3 regions of the Jiella sp. M17.18 genome follow, and region 2 is predicted to be linked to each of the others. Evidence: predicted binding sites of a transcription regulator. Region 2 holds the regulator's gene; each other region holds the start of a gene.

Region 1 (7,429 bases), on a different contig from region 2:
GTTCAAGAACATCATGCATCGCAAGGGACGGCAGGATGCCGTCCGCTCGAAGCTGTTTTCCAAGCTCGCGCGCGAGATCACCGTCGCCGCCAAGGCTGGCACGCCCGACCCCGACATGAATCCGCGCCTGCGCCTGGCGATCAACAACGCCAAGGCGCAGTCGATGCCGAAGGACAATATCGAGCGCGCGATCAAGAAGGCGTCCGGCGGCGACAGCGAGAACTACGAAGAGGTCCGCTACGAAGGCTACGGGCCGGGCGGCGTCGCGGTCATCGTCGAGGCGCTGACCGACAACCGCAACCGCACCGCCTCCAACGTGCGCTCCTACTTCACCAAGTCGGGCGGCGCCCTCGGCGAGACCGGCTCCGTCGGCTTCATGTTCGACCGCGTCGGCGAGATCGTCTATCCGGCCTCGGTCGGCGATGCGGACAAGGTGATGGAGGCGGCGATCGAGGCGGGCGCCGACGACGTGCAGTCGGACGAGAACGGCCACACGATCATCACCGCCTTCGAAGATCTCAACGAAGTCTCGACCGCGCTGGAAGCCTCGCTCGGCGAGGCCGAGAGCGTGCGCGCGATCTGGCGGCCGCAGACCGGCGCCCCGGTCGACGAGGAAAAGGCGCAGAGCGTCCTGAAGCTGATCGCCAATCTCGACGACGACGACGACGTCCAGAACGTCTACGCGAACTTCGAGGTCGACGAAGAGGTGATGGCGAAGCTGTCGGCGGCCTAGATCGCCGGCCTTCGCGTCGCCCGGCTGCCGCGTGGAGGACCTCCATGCGGCGCGGCGCCGCCTCTACCGTTGGCCGCTGCTGCGGAGGCCCTGCGACGGGAGCACCCTGCCGCAGCTTGCTCTGCAAGGCGACGCAGGGGAATGTGAGCCCGGGCGTCGGATCGCAGCTGGCTCCGCCTCCAAGTTCCTGTTTCAGAAGCGTTGCCGCTCCTCTGCGCCGGCTTCTTCGGCGCTTCCACGATCGGGGCTTCCGAAGAAATTCGCTCGATATTTATTTTGAATTTCGCTGAAGCTTCCGGTTTTCGGAAAGCATGTCGGAGGCCATAACCGTTGCCGGCCCGCAATACATGCCAGTTACTTCGATAGTTGGCTAACTCGCGGGCGATATCTTCCGATTTCATTAAGGACTGCGGATCGACAGTCATCCTGACTATGGCCGCGGAGGGCGGAAGATGAAGGACGACCTGATCCCGGATCCGACCAATCGACGCCGATGGCAGCGGCGACGGACGCGGCTGCGGCCGGTGAAGCTTCTGACCATCCAGCTGCAATATCTCGAGGACGCGATGTGCGTCGATATCTCCGACGGCGGGATGCGCCTCTCCAAGCAGTACGATCGGGCGACACCGAAAAGCCTCGTCGTGTTCGACTGCTCGGACAGGACGTTCCGCGCCGGAGTCGTTCCCTGGGCGTCCGGCAAGCTCATCGGCTTTCGCTTCACCAGCGGCACGATCAAGGCCAGCCCGGCACAGTTGCGGGCGCTCGGGGAGCGCGACGTGACGGAGGCGGTCTACGTCCGGAAATGACGGGCTTAGAGGCGAACGGGCCGCCGGACGCCTTTCTGGCGAGCGATGCGCAACGTAGCGCGAGGAGGGTTGGAACGGCGCGGTCAGCTCCGTGCCGCGCTACAAGGCCCTGGCGACACCGGTATCCCCTACGCCTCGGCGAGCGACAGCCCGCAGTCGATCATGGCATGTCCTCCGCCGGCGCAGAAAGCCGGGTTCGTTTTACTTTTGTTCACGTTTCGTCTGTCCAATCGGCGCCGATTCGGATAGAGGCAAGGTTGAAGAAAATGTTAATGGAGGCACCCATCCGCATCGTCGGCATCGATCCGGGCCTGCGCCGTACCGGCTGGGGCGTGGTGGAAACGCTGGGAAATTCGCTGCGCTTCGTGGCGAGCGGGACCGTCACCTCCGACAACAAGCGCGACCTCGCCTCCAGGCTCTGCCAGCTGCATGAGGGGCTGTCGCAGGTCATCCATTCCTATCGTCCGGACGAGGCGGCGGTGGAGCAGACCTTCGTCAACAAGGACGCCGTGGCGACGCTGAAGCTCGGCCAGGCGCGCGGCGTCGCGCTGCTGGTGCCGGCGCTGGCGGGGCTGCCCGTCGCGGAATATGCGCCGAACGCGGTGAAGAAGGCCGTCATCGGGGTCGGCCATGGGGAGAAGCACCAGATCCACATGATGGTGAAGGTGCTGATGCCGAAGGCGACGTTCGACAGCGACGATTCCGCCGACGCGCTGGCGATCGCGATCTGCCACAGCCATCACCGCCAGTCGGCACATGCGCGGGCGGCGCTGGCGGCGCGCTGAGGGTCGCGGCACCGATGGCGGGAGGAGGGCGGCTCAGGCCGAGCGACCGTCGTCGTCGCTCGGACGCCCGTCCAAAGCGAGGCGCATGTTGGAATAGCGCGGGTCGCCGGTGATCTCGGTTCCGAGGAAGGCCGGCAGGTCGATCGCTTCGTCAGCCGATTCCAGTTCGATCTCGGCAACTTCCAGACCGGCGAGCGCGCCCGCAAAGATGTCGATCTCGATCTTGCGGGCGCCGAGCGGAACGATGTGGCGGGTCTTCTCGATCACATTGCCGATGCGGTCCGGCTCCATGTCTTCCGCGTCGGACAGCGGGATATCGTATTCGAACTCGCCGCGATCGATCCCTGTGCCGGTCTTCAGCGTCAGGAAGGCCGTCTTGCCGTCGATGATGCGAACCCGCAGAGAGGCGTCCTCCCGGGCGAAGAGGTAGAACTGCTTCAGCCGCTTCACCTCGGTGACGCGGCTCCGCCAGCCGTCCGGGGCCAGCAGGAACTTGCGCTCGATCTCTCGTGCCATCGCCTTCCAGCCTTCGTGCCGCGATCGTTCAGGAGGTGGTTCGTCCGACATAGCGCGTTCTCGCAACGCGAAAGCGACGCTTCCAAGAATGCCGACAAATCTTTATATCGCGGCGCATGAGCACCATGCCCGCGAATACGCCCCTCGACCATATCCGCAACTTCTCGATCGTCGCCCATATCGACCACGGGAAGTCGACGCTGGCCGACCGTCTGATCCAGAACACCGGCGGGCTCGATACCCGTGAGATGAAGGATCAGGTTCTCGACTCGATGGACATCGAGCGCGAGCGCGGCATCACCATCAAGGCGCAGACCGTGCGCCTGCACTACACCGCAAAGAACGGCGAGACCTATGTCCTGAACCTCATCGACACGCCGGGGCATGTCGACTTCGCCTATGAGGTGTCCCGCTCGCTGTCGGCCTGCGAGGGTGCGCTCCTGGTCGTCGACGCCGCGCAGGGGGTCGAGGCGCAGACGCTCGCCAATGTCTATCTCGCGCTCGACAACGATCTCGACATCGTCCCGGTGCTGAACAAGATCGACCTCCCGGCGGCCGAGCCGGACAAGGTGAAGGAGCAGATCGAGGAGGTGATCGGCATCGACGCCTCCGAAGCGGTGATGATCTCGGCGAAGTCCGGCCTCGGCATCGAGGACGTGCTGGAGGCGATCGTCCATCGCCTCCCGCCGCCGAAGGAAGGCGACCGCAAGGCGCCGCTGAAGGCGATGCTCGTCGACTCCTGGTACGACGCCTATCTCGGCGTCATCGTGCTCGTGCGCATCATCGACGGCGAGCTGAAGAAGGGCCAGACCATCCGCATGATGGGTACGGACGCAAAGTATCCGGTGGACCGGGTCGGCGTCTTCACCCCGAAGATGGTGCAGGTCGACGCGCTCGGCCCCGGCGAACTCGGCTTCATTACGGCCTCGATCAAGGAAGTGGCCGACACCCGCGTCGGCGACACGATCACCGAGGACAAGCGCCCGACCGCCGAGATGCTCCCGGGCTTCAAGCCGGCGCAGCCGGTGGTCTTCTGCGGCCTGTTCCCGGTCGACGCGGCCGACTTCGACGACCTGCGCGCGGCCATGGGCAAGCTCCGGCTGAACGACGCCAGCTTCTCCTTCGAGATGGAGAGTTCGGCTGCGCTCGGCTTCGGCTTCCGCTGCGGCTTCCTCGGTCTGCTGCACCTCGAGATCATCCAGGAGCGGCTGAGCCGTGAGTTCGACCTCGACCTGATCGCGACGGCGCCGTCCGTCGTCTACAAGATCCACATGACGGACGGCACGGACATCGAGCTCCACAACCCCGCCGACATGCCCGACGTCGTGCGGATCGACCACATCCAGGAGCCCTGGATCAAGGCGACGATCCTCACCCCCGACGACTATCTCGGCAACATCCTGCAGCTCTGCCAAGAGCGGCGCGGCGTGCAGACCGGGCTCTCCTATGTCGGCAAGCGGGCGATGGTGGAATACGAGCTGCCGCTGAACGAGGTGGTGTTCGACTTCTACGACCGGCTGAAGTCGATCTCGAAGGGCTATGCCTCCTTCGACTACCACATGACCGACTACCGCGAGGGGGACCTCGTCAAGATGTCGATCCTCGTCAATGCCGAGCCGGTGGACGCGCTGTCGATGCTCGTCCATCGCAGCCAGGCCGACCGGCGCGGCCGGGCGATGTGCGAGAAGCTGAAGGAACTGATCCCGCAGCACCTCTTCAAGATCCCCATCCAGGCGGCGATCGGCGGCAAGGTGATCGCCCGTGAGACGATCTCGGCGCTGCGCAAGGACGTCACCGCCAAATGCTACGGCGGCGACGCCACGCGCAAGCGCAAGCTTCTCGAAAAGCAGAAGGAAGGTAAGAAGCGCATGCGCCAGTTCGGCAAGGTGGAGATCCCGCAGGAGGCCTTCATCGCCGCGCTGAAGATGGATAGCTAGGGAAGTCTGCTCATGTCCGCGACAGCCCGTCCGCCCCGGCTTTGATCTTGAAGCCGGTCGTCTTCACCCTGCACGCGAGGGCGAAGATCGCGGAGCGCCGGATCGAGGCTGGCTGGATCGAGACGGCCGTCCGCAATCCCGAATGGGTGCAGCCCGAGCCCCGGGATGCGAATGCCGAGCGGCGCTTCGGCTCCGTTGCGGCGTTTGGCGGCCGGATCCTGCGCGTGGTATGCGTCGAAACCGCATCGGAAATCCGCATCGTCACCGCGACCTTCGATCGAGGACCAGGCGACCATGATCGATATGACCTACGACCCCGAAGCCGACGCCGTCTATTTCTACGTCGGGCGCGGTCGGATCGACCATACGGAAGAGGCTGGGCCATTTATCTATGATGTTGATTCCGAGGGGCGGGTCATCGGGATCGAAGTGCTGTCAGCCACCGCAACGCTGGCGCCAGGGGCATGGCAGAATGCGCGTCTTCCCGGGAAGCGGGACGTCGACGCAGCGGAGTGAAGCTCGGGTTGAGAAAATAATCCTTGACACCGTGACGGTGCTCCGGTATGGTTCAGGCACAGTCGAGAATTTGTGGGCGGCGCGGTGGTTCACCGGGTCGCCTTTTTCATGGCCGATGGTGGCTCTGCGGAAGGGAGACGGCAGATGGCGAAGCTTCTGTCGGATCGGCTCCTGGCGCTGCTCACCGGCGAGATCGCGGCTCTGGAGAAACTCGTCAAGGAATATAAGCCCGGGAAGCGGGCGAGGGGCGGATCAAGAGCGGCCGATGCCGCGGCGTGTCCGGCGGAGGCGGCGAGCGGCAGCGCCGTTTCGGCGCGGCCAGCCGGGCCGACCGTCAAGGAGCGCACGGACGCTCTGTCGCAGCTGACCCGCACGCTGGAGAAGCTCCTGGAACTGAAGCGGCTGGAGATGCTGGCGCAGCAGGGCGGCGCCGAGGATGCGGCGGAGACGGAGCGGCTGCGCGCCGAGCTTCTGGCAGGGCTGCGCAGCCTTGATGGGCGGCGGCGGGCGGGGCCGACGCTGTTCGATCCGGAGACCGGTGCCTATGCCGGCGAGATGCGGGGCGATCCTTCCGGTCTGGAGAGCGGATGACGGCAGTGGGCGAGGCGACGCCTTCAGGCTCGGCGGGAGCGGAAGGCGAAGAGGACGACATTCGCGGGGAGTTGCAAGCGGGAGGAGTGACGCACGGCGATGCCTTGGTGGATGACGACCAGACACTGTCGGAGCATGACTTCTGGTACCAGAAGGTCGTCGAGCATCTGAAGAAATATCCGGCACCCGTACTGCGGGATGTTCAGCCGGAATGGGTGCGGGTCGGCCGGCCGGCGCAGCTGCCGCCGCCGGGCCACTGGCGGCAGTGGCTTCTGATCGGCGGGCGCGGCTCGGGCAAGACGCGCGCCGGCGCCGAATGGGTGCGGGCGATGGCGGCCGGTGAGGCGCCCTTCGCGGATCGCCCGCATGGGCGGATCGGCCTGATCGCCGAGACGCTGGGCGATGCGCGCGAGGTGATGATCGACGGCGAGAGTGGGTTGATGTCCTTGAAGAAGGGCGTGCGCCCGGTGTTCGAGGCCAGCCGGCGGCGGCTGGTCTTTGCCAATGGGGCGATCGCGCAGATCTTCTCGTCGGAGGATCCGGACGCCTTGCGCGGCTACCAGTTCGATCTCGCCTGGGGCGACGAGCTGGCGAAATGGGTGCAGGGGGAGGCCTGCTTCGACAATCTGCAGTTCGCGCTGAGGCTGGGAGACCGGCCGCGGGCCCTGTTCACGACCACGCCGCGGCCGATCCCGCTCTTGAAGCGGCTGATCGCCGATCCCGCGACGGTCACGACGCATATGCGCACGGCCGAGAATGCACAGCATCTCGCGCCTGGGTTCCTGACCGCGATCGAGCAGCGCTACGCCGGTACGCGGCTCGGCCGGCAGGAACTCGACGGGCTGATCGTTTCGGCGCGCGAGGATGCGCTGTTCGATCTCGAAACGATCGAGCGGACACGGGTCCGGGCGGCGCCGGAGCTTGCGCGCATCGTCGTCGCGGTCGACCCGCCGGCGAGTGCGCACAAGCGCTCCGACGCCTGCGGCATCGTCGCTGCGGGGATCGCGGCGGCTCTGGATCCGGCGGCGGGAGGCGGAGCGGCGAGGGGACGGGACCCGGTGATCTACGTCCTCGCCGACGCCTCCCGCCGGGGCGCAAAGCCGCATGAATGGGCGGCTGCGGCGGTGGGGCTCTACGAGCGGCTGCAGGCGGACCGGATCGTTGCCGAGGTGAACCAGGGCGGCGACATGGTCGAGGCGGTGGTCCGGGCGCAGGCGCCGACCGTGCCCTTCAAGGCGGTGCGTGCGAGCCGAGGCAAGTGGGTGCGTGCCGAGCCGGTCGCCGCGCTCTACGAGCAGGGGCGCGTGCGCCATGCCGGGCGGTTCGCCGAGTTGGAGGACGAGATGGCGGACTTCGGCACCGATGGGCTCTCCGGCGGGCGCTCGCCCGACCGGCTCGACGCGCTGGTCTGGGCGGTGACGGCGCTGATGCGGCCGGCGCAGGACCCGCGGGTGCGAGGCTTGTGATCTTCTAAGGTCGCCGGCGGGCGGCGATGGCGGGCACGGCTGCGGCGAACGCGGCACGGAGGGCCGCCGACCGGGAGTG
Region 2 (7,429 bases):
CCAATCGAGGCCCTCGATGATCGCATCGACGGCCGCCTGGGTCGAACGCTCGCGATCGGTGTCCTCGATCCGAAGGAGCATCTTGCCGCCCTTGGCGCGGGCGAAGAGCCAGTTGAAAAGCGCCGTCCGCGCGCCGCCGATATGCAGGAAGCCGGTCGGCGAGGGGGCAAAGCGGGTCACGACGTCTGCCGCCATGGGTGCTCCGATCGTCTAGAAGATGAGGCTGGGCGGCAGGCTTGGCAGCGCCGCCATCGCTTTTGCGTGGGCGCTGTGTAGCATAGGCGAGCGGAGAGACAAGCAACGGAGCCGCCGCCGGATGGCCTGGAGCGAGGATCCGGAGAGCGAGACCGCGCGAACGGCGAGAGGCCGCCCTGGCGTCGACGGCATGCTGCGCCTGCGTCCGCGCGACCTTCTCGCCGACCCCGGGCTCCTCGTCGATGTGCTCCGGCTCTGGCTCGAACGGCAGGCGGACGCCGAAGCCGCTGCCCGGACCGGCTTCCACCTGATGCCGGTCGGCCTGATCGCGGGAGCGCTCGCCGCGATCGCCGGCGGCTGGCGCCCCATCCCGGTCGTTGCGGCCGTCTCGGCGGCTCTGCTCCTCCTGGCGGCATGGCGGATCGCCGAACGGCCATGGCGCAGAAATGCCCTTCTCGCGGCCGGCTTCGTCTTCCTGGGCGCCGCGCTGGCGCTCGTCGAGGAGGCCTGGACGACCACCACGATCATCTCCGGCACGGCGACGACGCGCATCGCCGGCGTGGTGGCGGAGCGTTCGCGCGACGATCGCGGACGGTATCGCTACGTCGTCGACATCGCGGCGACGGCGCGCCCGACGCTGTCGCGGCCGCCGGAACGGGCGCGGATCCTCGTTGCGAGCCGCCACGAGCCGATCGCGCCGGGCGAGGCGTTCTACGCCCTGGTGCGGCTCGGGCCGCCATCCGGCCCGGCCTATCCCGGCGGCTACGACTTCGCCTATTCGCCCTTCTTCGACGGGCTCGGCGCCTATGGCTTCAGCCTCGGCGCGCCGAGCAGCCGGCCATCCGAGGGGAGTCCGGCGATAGGCCCCGGGGGCGGGCCGGGCGCGGTGGCGATCTGGCTGGCGCGCCTGCGGGAGGCGATGACCGAGCGGATTCGCGCCGTCATTCCCGGCCCCGAAGGCGCCGTCGCCGCGGCGCTCATCACCGGCGAGCGCGACGGCATCCCCGACGATGTCGCCGACTGGTTCCGCAGCACCGGCATCGCCCATGTGCTGGCGATCTCGGGCCTGCATCTCGCCATCGTGACGGGCGCAGCCATGGCGCTGGTCCGGTCGCTGATCGCGCTGCTGCCGGGCGCCGCGTTGCGCATCCCGGCCAAGAAGGTCGCCGCCGCGATCGCGCTGGCGGTGGCCGCGCTCTATCTCGGCATTTCCGGCGCGAATGTCGCCACGCAGCGTGCCTTCGTGATGCTGGCGATCATGCTTGTGGCGGTCATCGTCGATCGACCGGCGCTGACGATCCGGAACGTCTCGATCGCCGCGACGATCGTCATCGTGCTGGCGCCGCATGTGGTGACGACCGCGAGCTTCCAGCTCAGCTTCGCGGCCACCGCAGCCCTCGTCGCGGCCTATGGCGCCTTTGCGAGGCGGCGCCAGCGGCAGCTGGAGGAGAGGCGGGCACGCAAGGCGCGATCGCCGCTTCGCCTCGGCGTCGGCGCGCTCGGCGGGATCGTTGCGACGTCGCTGATCGCGGGCGCCGCCACGGCGCCCTTCGCCGCCTATCATTTCCAGCAGGCAGCCGCCTTCGGCGTCATCACCAACCTTCTGACGATGCCGCTCTTCAGCTTCGCCATCATGCCGCTCGCGCTCGCGAGCTGCCTCCTGATGCCGTTCGGGCTCGACGCCTGGCCGCTCGAGCTGATGGGCGCGGCGATTGGCCTCGTCCTGAGGATCACGCACCGGCTGTACGGCCTGCTCCCGGATCAGTCGATCGGCCTCGTCAGCGGGGCAGGGCTCCTGCTTCTCGCGGCGGCGATCCTGGCGGCGGCCTTCCTCGCCAGCCAATTCCGCTGGGTGGCGGTTCCGCTCGCGGTGATCGGCCTTATCCTCGCGCCCGACCGGACGCCGCGGCCCGACCTTCTCGTCTTCGAGAGCGGCAGGGAAGTCGCCGCCCTGTCGCCCGACGGCGCGGTCGCCTTTCTGCGAAAGCGAACCAACGCCTTCGTCGCCGATCAATGGGAGCGTGCCTATCGAAGCGGTGCGTCTCCGTCGGCCGGCGACAACCCGGCGCTTCGCCCCCGGATCGACGCAAAATGCCGCGAAAAGGTCTGCAGCTTCGGCACGGCGAGCGGCCTGCGGATCGTCTGGACCGACGACTACAGGAAGACCGGTTATGCCTGCGACCACGCGGATGTCGCGATCGTCGCGCGCGCCATCCGCCTGACCGCCTGCCGATCCGGCGCGATGCTCGTCACGCTGCGGACCCTGCGCGAGACCGGCTCGCTCGCGATCCGCCGCGACCCCCAGACGGGGCGGCCCGTGTTCAGAAGGTCGATCGGCGTCCCCGCGGCCCCGTGGAACCGCCACCGAGCCGCGCCCTGGCCAGAATCCTGGCACCGCCCGAAGGGCCGCAACGCCGAGGCAGGGGCGCGGGAGGAAGAGCAACAGCCGCTGGCCGACCAGCCGGCAGAGCCATCCGACCCCGCCGCCGACAACGCGGAGGACGCGGTGCCTCCGTCGTTCGGCGAGGACAGCGGCGGGCGGCGGGAGTGACATCCGGCGACCTCCTCCCGCCGCCGCCGATCAGTAGCGGCGGATGAGGCCGACCAGTCGGCCCTGGACCTTGACGCGATCGGCGCCGAAGATGCGGGTCTCGTAGGCCGGATTGGCGGCCTCCAGCGCGATCCGGTCGCCGCGGCGCCGGAACCGCTTCAGCGTCGCCTCCTCGTCGTCGACCAGCGCCACCACGATCTCGCCGGGAGAGGCGGTGTCGGAGCGGCGGATGACGACCGTGTCCCCGTCCAGGATGCCGGCCTCGATCATCGAATCGCCCTTGACGTCGAGCGCATAGTGTTCGCCCGTGCCGATCATGTCCGGCGGGACGGCGATCGAATGGGTGTTGTGCTGGATCGCCGAGATCGGCACGCCGGCGGCAATCCGGCCCATGACCGGCACCGTGACCGCGGCATCCGCGGCGGCCTGCGGCGCGGCTGGCGCCTTCGGCGCGGCCGCGGTCCCCCGGCTGCCGTCGATGACGCTGGGCGTGAAGCCGGTGCGTCCGCCGGAGACGGCGACGGGGCGGCCCGCATTGCGCATCGATTCCGGCAGCTTCAGCACTTCGAGCGCTCGCGCCCGATTGGGCAGGCGCCGAATGAAACCGCGCTCCTCCAGCGCCGTGATCAGCCGGTGGATGCCGGACTTCGACCGCAGATCGAGCGCATCCTTCATCTCGTCGAAGGAGGGGGGCACCCCCGTCTCTTTCAGCCGCTCGTGGATGAACAGCAAAAGGTCGTGCTGCTTGCGCGTCAGCATGGGCGGATCCTCAAAACAAAACCTGAACAAAGCTATCTGTTCTAGTTGTGTTCTGCAAGCCCCTTCCTCGCTGCAACGGCCGGGCGGGGCGTTCGCCGTCTCCCATCGTTTTTGCAAGGAGCCTCAGGTAAGCCGGCACCGGATCGAGCGTATCCCGCACGGCACCGACGGTTCAGGCATGGCCGGCGGGAGGCAGCTGCCGCGCGTGGCCGGCGCCGGAGCGGCGATTGCGCACGCGGATCGCAGTCGCTATAGCACGGGTCACGCGCATCCGCGCTTGGGGCGTCGCCAAGCGGTAAGGCAGCGGCTTTTGGTGCCGCCACTCGCAGGTTCGAATCCTGCCGCCCCAGCCAGATCATTCTAAATATCTGCATTCGTTGCCGGCCGGCGGCGGCTTGACCGTAACGTGATGCCTCGATACTGGTCCGGTTATCGGACCAGTGGTCCTTTTGGTCGGGCGGTATCGCGGTGGAATCGGGTCTTCTGTCGGGAATGGCGGATCTGCCGAATGGGCTGGCGCGCGAGACTGCGAGCGACAGGCTTTGCGGCAAGCTGGCCGAATTCATTGCATCGGGCGTGCTGCATCCGGGCGATCAGCTGCCGGGCGAGCGCGAGCTCGCGGCGCTCTTCGGCGTCAGCCGCGAGACCGTACGGATGGGGGTGCGCACGCTGGCCGCCCACGGCCTCGCCGAGATCAGCCACGGCTCGCGCACCCGCATCGTCAGCGCCGATGTCGGCCTCCTGGTCTCCAGCGGCGTGCGCACGAGCGCGGTCAACCGCTACGACGTCGACGACGTCCACCAGGCGCGCATGGTCGTCGAACTCGCGGTGGTCGCCGATGCCGCCGAGAACATCGACGCGGCGACCCTCGACGTTCTCGCCGAGCTTCTGCGCCGCCAGGATGCGGTGAAGGGCGATGCCGTGCAGTTCCTGATCTGCGACCGCGATTTCCACGGCACCATCTACCGGGCGGCGCGCAACCCGATCCTCGTCGATACGACCATGGCGCTCTACGGCTACATGATGGGGCATCGCCGGCGGGTGATGTCGCAGCCGGAGGCGGTCGACCAGAGCTATCGGGACCATCGCGACATCGTCGACGCCCTCTCCGCGCGTGATCGCGCGGGCGTCGTCGAGGCCTTCGCCCGGCATCTGGCGCGAATCCATGCATCGACCAAGCAGTCTCTGGCTGCAGGTGAGGGGGCCACTTGACGCAGGGCAGGACCCAGGTCGGCCATGGAGGGAGCGGTGCGACTGTTCGAAAGGGAGGCGATGGAGATGCATGCGATGGTCCCTGAGGCGGTCCGAATGACGTGGCGCGGGCTCGCCCATCGTCCTGCGGCGGAGGGTCGGCCGCGCGATGATGTCTGGCGCGCGAGCGTGCCGGGTTTGCGGGCGGAGACACCCGCCCGTTCGGTCCTGCGGACCGTTCTCGAGACCGGAAGCCTGGAGGGGCGCTGACCATGCTGCTCGGCTGCATTGCGGACGACTTCACCGGGGCGAGCGATCTCGCCAACACCCTTGCCAAGGGCGGCATGCGCACCGTCCAGTTCTCCGGCGTGCCGGAATCGGGCGAGGGGCCGGACTGCGAAGCCGCGGTCGTCGCGCTGAAGACGCGCTCGATCGCTGCGGACGAGGCGGTCGCCGCCTCGCTCGCCGCGGCGGACTGGCTGGCGGGGCAGGGCTGCCGGCAGTTCCTGTTCAAATACTGCTCGACCTTCGATTCCACACCGAAGGGCAATATCGGGCCCGTCGCGGCGGCGCTGATCGACAGGCTCGGCGCCGACGCCGCCATCGTCTGCCCGGTCTTTCCGGCCACCGGCCGCACGCTCTACATGGGCCACCTCTTCGTCGGCGATCGCCTGCTCAGCGAATCCGGGATGGAGCACCATCCCCTCAACCCGATGACGGACGCCGACATCCGGCGCTGGCTGCAGCGCCAGACGCCGCTGCCGGTCGGCCATGTCGGCTACGGCGCCGTGCGGGGCGGAGCGGGAGAGATTGCGGCACGCTTCCGGGCGGAGGCGGAGGCCGGCAAGCGGCTGATCGTCGTCGACGCCGTCACCGATGCCGACCTCCTTGCGATCGGCGAGGCGGCGGCGGACCACCGCCTGGTCACCGGTGGATCGGGCATCGCCCTCGGCCTGCCGGAGAACTTCCGCCGGCGCGGCCTGCTGCGCGATGCCGGCTCGGACTACACCCCGGTCAAGGGGCCGGCCATCGCCCTCTGCGGCTCGTGCTCGAGAGCGTCCAACGAGCAGGTCGCGGCCTATCTGAAGTCCCATCCGGGCTTCGTCGTCTCGGCCGAGGCGGTCCTGTCGGGCGAGACGACCGTTCGCTCGGCGCTGGATTTCCTCGGCGCCCATGCCGAGGCGGAGCCGATCTTTTACTCGACCGCCGAGCCCGCCGCCGTGAAGGCGGTGCAGGAGCGCTTCGGTCGCGAGCGGGTCGCCTCGGCCATCGAGGGCTTCTTTTCGGAGCTGTGCGCGGGGGCCGTCGCGGCCGGCGTGCGGCGCATCGCGGTCGGCGGCGGCGAGACGTCCGGGGCCGTCGTGACGGCGCTGAAGCTCGCGGCGCTGCAGGTCGGGCCCGAGATCGCGCCCGGCGTGCCGGCGCTCGCGGCCGACGACCCGGTGCCGCTGCGTCTGGCGCTGAAGAGCGGCAATTTCGGCGACGCGCAGTTCTTCGAGAAGGCACTCGCGGTCCTTGGAGCCGCGCGATGACGGAGAAGGAGCTTCGCCATGCGATCGTGCGCTGGGCGCGCTCGCTGTTCGAGCGCGGCTTCACCGTCGGCTCGTCGGGCAACATCTCCGTCCGGCTGGAGGACGGCGGCTTCCTCATGACGCCGACCAACTCCTGCATGGGCTTCCTCGATCCGGACCGGCTGTCGCGCCTCGACGCCGGCGGCGCCCATGTCGACGGCGATCCGCCGACCAAGGAGCGGCCGCTGCACTTCGCCTTCTACGAGGCGCGGCCGAGCGCGCGGGCGGTCGTGCACCTGCACTCGACGCATGCGACGGCGCTGTCCTGCCTCGCCGACGTCGATCCGGAAGACGCGGTGCCGCCGATCACGCCATACGTGGTCATGCGCGTCGGGCGCGTCCCGGTCCTGCCCTATGCCAGGCCCGGATCGAGTGCGCTTGCCCCGATGATCCGTGAGCGGGCCGCGCGCCACCCGGCCGTCCTCCTCGCCAATCACGGGCCGGTGGTCGCGGGGCCGTCGCTGGAGGCGGCCGTCTTCGCCATCGAGGAGCTGGAGGAAACGGCGAGGCTCCTGATCATGACGCGAAACCTGGAGGTCCGCCGGCTGACGCCGGAGGAGGTCGCCGACCTCGACGCCTCCTTCAGCCTGAAGGGATAGTCATGCCGCGCTTTTCCGCCAATCTCGGCTTTCTCTGGCCGGACCGTCCGCTGCTCGAGCGCATCGACGCGGCGGGCAAGGCCGGCTTCAAGGCGGTCGAGCTGCACTGGCCCTACGACGTTGCCCCGGAAGCCGTCCGCGCGGCTTGCGCGGCAAGCGGTGTGACGCTGCTCGGCATCAACACGGCGGTCGGCGATGCGCAGAAGGGGGAGTCCGGCCTCGGCGCGCTGCCCGGGCGCGAGGCGGAGTTCCAGGCTTCGGTGGACCAGGCGCTCGACTATTGCCGCCGCTCCGGCGCCATCTCCGTCCACGCCATGGCCGGCGTCGTGCCGGAGGGCCAGCGGGCGAAGGCGCGCGAGACGATGCGGTCGAACCTGATGCTCGCCGCGGAGAAGGCGGCGTCAGAGGGCGTGACGCTGCTGCTGGAGCCGCTCAACCCGCGCGACAAGCCGGGCTATTTCTACTCGACGCTGGCGGAGGCGGTCGGGCTGATCGAGGAGATCGGCTCCGACACGATCAAGCTGATGTTCGACGTCTACCATGTCGGCGTCACCGAAGGGGAC
Region 3 (7,429 bases), on a different contig from region 2:
CGCCATGCAGCGCGCCCGCGGAAAAGCCGTGCTTCTCCAGCGACCGGAAAAGGGTCGCGACGTCGCGCTTGCGATTGCAGAAGATGATCGCGTTGCTCAGGTCGTCCTGTTCGCGGATCACCCGCCGCAGCGTCTCGCGCTTGGCGTAGTCGGTCTTGTGCGAGGCGACGAGACGCTGGGTCACGGTCAGCGCGGCCGAGGCCTGCTTGGCGACCTCGACGCGGACCGGGTTCTGCAGGAACTGCTCGGTCAGCCGGGTAATCTCCGGCGGCATGGTCGCCGAGAAGAACAGCGTCTGCCGGGTGAAGGGCAGGAGCTTGCAGATCCGCTCGATGTCGGGAATGAAGCCCATGTCGAGCATGCGGTCGGCCTCGTCGATCACCAGGATTTCGACGCCGGTGAGAAGCAGCTTGCCGCGCTCGAAATGGTCGAGCAGCCGGCCGGGCGTCGCGATCAGCACGTCGACGCCGCGGTCGATCTTCTTGTCCTGATCGCCGAACGACATGCCGCCGATCAGCAGGGCGACGTTGACCTTCTGGTCCTTGCCATACTTGGTGAAGGAATCCTCGACCTGCGCAGCGAGTTCGCGCGTCGGCTCGATGATCAGCGTGCGTGGCATACGGGCGCGTGCGCGGCCCTTTTCGAGCACTGTCAGCATCGGCAGCACGAAGGACGCGGTCTTGCCGGTACCGGTCTGTGCGATCCCGAGCACGTCGCGGCGCTCGAGCGCGTGCGGAATGGCCTGTTCCTGGATCGGCGTGGGTTCGCGATAGCCGGCGGCTTCGACGGCCGCCAAAACCTTGGCGCTGAGGCCGAGTTCGGAAAAGAGTGTCAAGCTGGCAGTTCTCTACGACTGGAGACAATGGCGCGAATGCGCCGACAAAGGCCCATGCTTATGAGGGGCGATAGGGCGACCGCAGACGCGAGTCAACCTTGAGCAGTCATATGGGGCGGATTTCCGGGATTTTGAGGGTTAAATTCATGAAAACGACAAGCATCGTGTTCGTGCCGGGGCTGCTTTGCAGCGGCGACCTCTATCTCCCGCAGATCGCTGCGCTGGAGATCGACTGCCGCATCGCCGATACTTTGACGGACGCGTCGATCACGCAGATGGCGGAGCGCCTTCTGGCGACCGCACCGGCGGAATTCATCCTCTGCGGCCTGTCGATGGGCGGCTATGTTGCGCTGGAGGTGATGCGGCAGCAGCCTCACCGCGTCCGCGGCCTGGCGCTGATGGCGACCAGCGCCGACCCCGACACAGCGGAGCAGACGGAGCGGCGGCGCCGGCTGATCTCGCTCGCCCGGCGGGACGGCGTCGGCACCGTCGCGCGGCTGCTGGCGGAGCGGCTGTTCGGTCCGTCCGCACGTTCGGACGCGCGGCTGCAGCGCCTGGCGGTCGAGATGGCCGAGGCGGTCGGACCCGAGGCCTTCGTGCGTCAGCAGGAGGCGATCATCGCCCGGCTGGACCAGACCGGCCTCTTATCGAGCATCGCCGTGCCGACGGAAATCCTCGCGGGGACGGCGGACGAGATCATTGCGCCGCAGCGATCGCGGGAGATGGCTGCGGCGATACCCGGGGCCGCGCTGACCATGCTGGAAGGCATCGGCCACATGGTTTCGCTGGAAGCCCCGGAGGTTGCGACCGGGGCGCTGCAGCGGCTCCTGCACGCTACGTCCGGACGGGGTGCCCCCGAATGAGCCGGGCGCCCGACGAACCCTCGATGCGCCGAGCCGCCCGCGGGCGGGCTCGACCGCCGATCGAGCCGGCACTGCGTCAGTTGGTGGACGGTCCGAAGGTGTAGGGCTTGCCCGGATGGAAGCGCAGTTCGTAGGTCTCCGAGATCTGTGCCCCCGCCGGGACGATTTCGAAGAACAGCATCAGGCTGTTCGGGTCGACGTCGCTCGGATCGTCAGCGCGATAGCCGAGGATCGAACCGTCGACATTGGAGATCTCCTTGATCTCGGTGGTCGAGAGCAGCTTGTATTCGTTGCCGTCGGTCTCGATCTGCTGGATGAAGAAGTGCGACTTGCCGGAGTCGCCATCCGGCTGCGCGATGATCGTGCGCCAGACGCCCTCCTTGTCGCCGTCCTTCCACGGGCCGACGATCTGGACGTCCTGGATCATCACCGGCAGGGTCTCGACCGTCTTCGTCATCGCGCCGGTGTCGGCCGTCTCGGACTTCGCCGCCGGCGTCCCGACGGCCGTGGTTGCTTGAGCGGCGGCAGCGCCGGTTTTCGCCGGCGCTTCGGCGGCCTTCGGGGTGGCCGTACCGCTCCCAGCGGGCGCGGCAGGCGCCGCACCGGCCGGCGTCTGCACGGTCTCAATCTTCGCGGTACCGGAAGCCGGCGCGGCGGGCTTTTCAGCCTGCTGAGCAAGAACCGGGCCGGCAGCCAGCAGCGAAGCTGTTGCGGCAAGACCGGCGAGGCGGACGCGCGATAGGTACAACATCGGGATCATCTCCGGACGACGGTGGTCAGAATGCGGGGTCGGCCGACGCGCAGCCGGCCTTCGGAGCGTCTTCTTACAGCAGGAACGGGAAGCCCGCGACCCGCAGCCGGAGCCTTTCGATCTCCCGGACGCTGCTTCGCGCCTGCCGAGACGCCGACACGCACCGCAGAACGGGCGGTCAGACCGCGAAGTGACCGAAGCGCAGCGCTCCTCAGATGTCGAGGTCTTCGGCGAAGGCCGCCCGCTCTTGGATGAAGCGAAAGCGCAGGTCCGGCTTGTTGCCCATCAGCGCGTCGACCGCGCCGGACGTGCCGGCTTCCGGCGCCTCGTCCATGACGACGCGAAGCAGCGTGCGCTTCTTCGGGTCCATCGTGGTTTCCTTGAGCTGCCCGGGCAGCATCTCGCCGAGACCCTTGAAGCGCGAGACCTCGATCTTGCCCTTGCCCTTGAACTCGCGCGCGATCAGCTGCTCGCGGTGGCGGTCGTCGCGGGCATAGGCGGTCTTGCCGCCCTGCGTCAGCCTGTAGAGCGGCGGCACGGCGAGGAAGAGGTGACCCTTGCGGATCAACTCGGGCATCTCCTGGTAGAAGAAGGTGATGAGCAGCGAGGCGATGTGGGCGCCGTCGACGTCGGCGTCCGTCATGACGATGACCCGCTCGTATCGCAGGTCCTCGTCCCGGTACTTCGAGCGCGTGCCGCAGCCGAGCGCCTGGATGAGGTCGGCGAGCTGCTGGTTCGCCGTCAGCTTGTCGCGCCCGGCGCTGGCGACGTTGAGGATCTTGCCGCGCAAGGGCAGGATCGCCTGGACCTTTCGGTCGCGCGCCTGCTTCGCCGAGCCGCCTGCCGAATCGCCCTCGACGATGAAGAGTTCGGCGCCGGCGGCCCCGGTCTGCGAGCAGTCCGCCAGCTTGCCGGGAAGCCGCAGCTTACGCGTCGCGGTCTTGCGGCTGACTTCCTTCTCCTGGCGGCGGCGCAGCCGCTCGTCGGCGCGCTCCACCACCCAGTCGATCAGCCGGGCGGCGTCCTGCGGCGAGGAGGCGAGCCAGATGTCGAAGCTGTCGCGCATCGACTGCTCGACGATGCGCTGCGCCTCGACCGTCGCCAGCCGGTCCTTGGTCTGTCCGACGAATTCCGGCTCGCGGATGAACACCGACAGCATGGCCGAGGCCGTCTGCATAACGTCGTCGCCGGTGACGATCGAAGCGCGTTTGTTTCCAGAGACTTCCGCGAAAGCCTTGATGCCGCGCAGCAAGACGGCGCGGAGGCCCGCCTCGTGCGTGCCGCCCTCCGGCGTCGGGATGGTGTTGCAGTAGGAACGGACGAACCCGTCCTCCGGCGTCCAGCTCACCGCCCATTCGACGGCGCCGTGGCCCGAGACCTTCTCGGTGCGTCCGGCAAAGATCTGCGAGGTCACCCGGTGCTCTGCGCCGAGCGTGGAATCCAGATAGTCCTTCAGCCCGCCCGGGAAGTGGAACGTCTCGCGCGCCGGCACGGGACCCGCCGGGTCGATCAGGCTCTGGTCGCAGGACCAGCGGATCTCGACTCCGCCGAAGAGATACGCCTTGGAGCGGGCCATGGCGAACAGCCGCTCCGGGCGGAAGGAAACGCCGGCGCCGAAGATCTGCGGGTCGGGCCGGAACCGAACGCGGGTGCCGCGGCGGTTCTGGATTTCGCCGACTTCCCGCAGTTCGCTGGTGGCGATCCCGCGCGAATAGGTCTGACGGTAGAGCTTGCGATTGCGCGCGACCTCGACCTCGAGGTGCTCGGAGAGCGCGTTGACGACCGATACACCGACGCCATGCAGGCCGCCGGAGGTCTCGTAGACCTTGGAATCGAACTTTCCGCCGGCGTGCAGCGTCGTCATGATGACTTCGAGCGCCGAGCGGTTCTTATATTTCGGATGCGGGTCGATCGGGATGCCGCGGCCGTTGTCGGAGACGGAAAGCGTCCCGTCGGCCTCCAGCGATACCTCGATGAAGTTGGCATGTCCGGCCGTCGCCTCGTCCATCGCATTGTCGATGACTTCGGCGAAGAGGTGGTGGACGGCCTTCTCGTCGGTGCCGCCGATATACATGCCGGGGCGGCGCCGGACCGGCTCCAGCCCCTCCAGCACCTCGATGTCGGCGGCGGTGTAGTCGGCGCCCGGCTCGAAGGCGGCAGGCTTGCGGACGGGAGAGGCGGCCTTCGGCGTGCGGGACTGACGCGCGGCGTTGCCCGAAAACAGGTCGTCGCTCATCGAATCAACGTTCCTCGTGTCCTCGAACCGGTCTCATGCTGCGCCGCGATCATGGCCCCTTGCTATACTTTCACGAAATGTTCTTCAAGCCGCCCGGCTTGCCGGGGACCGCAACCCGGACGATTTGAGCCGTTTTCCACGAAAATCTGCTGCATCGGGTCGTCGTCATGCCGCCGTCTGCCGGAGTGCCCGCCGCCGGTCCAACCGAAAAAAGGGGCGCCCGTTGCCGGACGCCCCTCGAGGATAGCACTGCCGGCCGGACGAGCCGACCGAAGCCTCAGATCGAGTAGTACATGTCGAACTCGATCGGATGCGGCGTCATCTCGTAGCGCAGCACCTCGGCCATCTTCAGGTCAATGAAGGCGTCGATCTGGTCGTCGTCGAAGACGCCGCCGGCCTTCAGGAATTCGCGGTCGGCGTCGAGCGACTCCATCGCCTCGCGCAGCGACCGGCAGACCGTCGGGATCTCCTTCAGCTCCTCCGGCGGCAGGTCGTAGAGATCCTTGTCCATGGCCGAGCCCGGATGGATCTTGTTCTTGATGCCGTCGAGGCCGGCCATCAGCATGGCGGAGAAGGCGAGGTAGGGGTTCGCCGTCGGGTCGGGGAAGCGGACCTCGACGCGCTTGGCCTTCGGCGACTGGCCGAATGGGATGCGGCAGGAGGCCGAGCGGTTGCGGGCCGAATAGGCGAGCAGCACCGGCGCCTCGAAGCCCGGGACCAGGCGCTTGAACGAGTTGGTCGATGGGTTGGTGAAGGCGTTCAGCGCCTTGGCGTGCTTGATGATGCCGCCGATGTAGAACAGGCAGTTCTCCGACAGGCCGGCATATTCGTTGCCCGCGAAGGTCGGCTTGCCGCCCTTCCAGATCGACTGGTGGACGTGCATGCCCGAGCCGTTGTCGCCATAGACCGGCTTCGGCATGAAGGTCGCGGTCTTGCCGTAGGCGTTGGCGACCTGGTGGATCACGTACTTGTAGATCTGCATCTTGTCGGCGTTGCGCGTCAGCGTGTCGAACTTGATGCCGAGCTCGTGCTGGGCGGCAGCCACCTCGTGATGGTGCTTCTCGACCGAGACGCCCATCTCGGCCATCACCGTCAGCATTTCCGAGCGCATGTCCTGGCACGAGTCGACCGGCGGGACCGGGAAGTAGCCGCCCTTGATGCGCGGGCGATGGCCGAGATTGCCGGTCTCGTATTCGGTGTCGTCGTTCGACGGCAGCTCGGTCGAGTCGAGCTTGAAGCCGGTGTTGTACGGATCGGCCTTGAAGCGGACGTCGTCGAAGATGAAGAACTCGGCCTCGGGGCCGAAATAGGCGGTGTCGCCGGTGCCGGACTGGGTGAGGTAGGCCTCGGCCTTCTTGGCGGTCGAGCGCGGGTCGCGGTTGTAGGCCTCGCCGGAGATCGGGTCGAGGATGTCGCAGACGACGGCCATGGTCGACTGCGCGAAGAACGGATCCATGTAGGCGGTCTCGGGATCCGGCATCAGCACCATGTCGGATTCGTTGATCGCCTTCCAGCCGGCGATGGACGAGCCGTCGAACATCGAGCCTTCCGAGAACATGTCCTCGTCGACGACGGAGGCGTCCATCGTGACGTGCTGCGTCTTGCCCTTCGGATCGGTGAAGCGCAGGTCGACGAATTTCACGTCGTTGTCCTTGATCTGCTTCAGAATCTCGTTGGCGGTCGTCATGGCAACCCTTCCTGTTGTGGCGTCAGTTACGATGGAGAGAGGCGGATCGCGATCAGATCGCGTCCGTACCGGATTCGCCGGTGCGGATGCGGATCGCTTCCTCGATGTTGGAGACGAAGATCTTGCCGTCGCCGATGCGCCCGGTCTGCGCCGCCTTGCGGATCGCCTCGACGGCCGCTGCGACCGCGTCGTCCCCGAGGACCACCTCGACCTTCACCTTGGGCAGGAAGTCGACGACGTATTCGGCGCCGCGATAGAGCTCGGTATGGCCCTTCTGGCGGCCGAAACCCTTGGCTTCGGTGACGGTGATGCCCTGCAGGCCGACTTCCTGCAGCGCCTCCTTCACCTCATCCAGCTTGAACGGCTTGATGATTGCCTCGACCTTCTTCATCGACATTCCTTTGTTGGTCTTGTCCCCGTCACGGACCGCCGGCCCGTCAGACGCGCTCAAGCACGTGCCGTGCCAAGACGTGTCCGCATTCGCGACGGGTTCGGAACAGTCCGCAGGTGACTGGCAGGCGAGAACTCCCGGGCGCATGATGCCAAACCGGCGCAGGAAAGCCAATCCAGCAGCAGGCGGCGCCTGTATGCGACTGCGACGAGAGCTACATGAGAGCCGAAAGCCTGTCACCTGCCGCCCGGAATAAATGCAGAATGATCGCGAAGTGAGCAGTCTCCATGCCGAAAGATGATGCATCTGCCTGTGTCTTGTTGACCCCCGACGAGATGGGGGCGGCCGACCGACGGACGATCGAGCGGGGCGTGCCCGGAATCGTGCTAATGGAGCGGGCCGCCGGTGCGGTGGCGGACGCGCTTCTCAGCCGGTTCCCGCAGGCGCGGCGGGTGGCGCTGCTCGCCGGTCCCGGCAACAACGGCGGCGACGCATGGGCCGCTGCCCGGCTGCTGCAGGAGCGGGGAAGGGCGGTGACGGTCTTCGCGCTGGCGTCCCGCGAAAGCCTCACCGGCGACGCCGCCATCGCGGCCGGCGGCTTTCACGGCGAGACCGCGCCGCTCGACGCGTTCGAACCGGCCGACTTCGATGTGGTCGTCGACGGCC

What was found. The regulator LexA, encoded in region 2, represses DNA repair genes until DNA is damaged. The targets are predictions, from matches to a motif close to TGTTCNNNNTGTGTTCNG.
Region 1: the regulator LexA is predicted to act here: its motif matches at 1,737-1,754, upstream of ruvC (crossover junction endodeoxyribonuclease RuvC).
Region 3: the regulator LexA is predicted to act here: its motif matches at 4,753-4,770, upstream of parE (DNA topoisomerase IV subunit B).

What each region holds. Positions count from the first base shown of each region.
Region 1 covers NZ_JBFTEH010000002.1:248,748-256,176, reverse strand. The annotation lists gene AB5S17_RS04650 (YebC/PmpR family DNA-binding transcriptional regulator) at 1-733, shown strand, start outside; gene AB5S17_RS04645 (hypothetical protein) at 1,186-1,539, shown strand; gene ruvC (crossover junction endodeoxyribonuclease RuvC) at 1,812-2,324, shown strand; gene AB5S17_RS04635 (CYTH domain-containing protein) at 2,358-2,840, opposite strand; gene lepA (translation elongation factor 4) at 2,966-4,777, shown strand; gene AB5S17_RS04625 (DUF4258 domain-containing protein) at 4,819-5,172, shown strand; gene AB5S17_RS04620 (DUF2283 domain-containing protein) at 5,072-5,293, shown strand; gene AB5S17_RS04615 (hypothetical protein) at 5,438-5,884, shown strand; gene AB5S17_RS04610 (DNA-packaging protein) at 5,881-7,350, shown strand.
Region 2 covers NZ_JBFTEH010000007.1:202,409-209,837, reverse strand. The annotation lists gene gltX (glutamate--tRNA ligase) at 1-195, opposite strand, end outside; gene AB5S17_RS14775 (ComEC/Rec2 family competence protein) at 317-2,746, shown strand; gene lexA (transcriptional repressor LexA) at 2,777-3,505, opposite strand; tRNA gene AB5S17_RS14765 (tRNA-Gln) at 3,784-3,858, shown strand; gene AB5S17_RS14760 (FadR/GntR family transcriptional regulator) at 3,974-4,717, shown strand; gene otnK (3-oxo-tetronate kinase) at 4,969-6,228, shown strand; gene otnC (3-oxo-tetronate 4-phosphate decarboxylase) at 6,225-6,866, shown strand; gene AB5S17_RS14745 (hydroxypyruvate isomerase family protein) at 6,869-7,429, shown strand, end outside.
Region 3 covers NZ_JBFTEH010000008.1:110,343-117,771, forward strand. The annotation lists gene AB5S17_RS15790 (DEAD/DEAH box helicase) at 1-835, opposite strand, end outside; gene AB5S17_RS15795 (alpha/beta fold hydrolase) at 982-1,698, shown strand; gene AB5S17_RS15800 (hypothetical protein) at 1,775-2,155, opposite strand; gene parE (DNA topoisomerase IV subunit B) at 2,661-4,685, opposite strand; gene glnA (type I glutamate--ammonia ligase) at 4,963-6,372, opposite strand; gene AB5S17_RS15815 (P-II family nitrogen regulator) at 6,425-6,763, opposite strand; gene AB5S17_RS15820 (NAD(P)H-hydrate dehydratase) at 7,051-7,429, shown strand, end outside.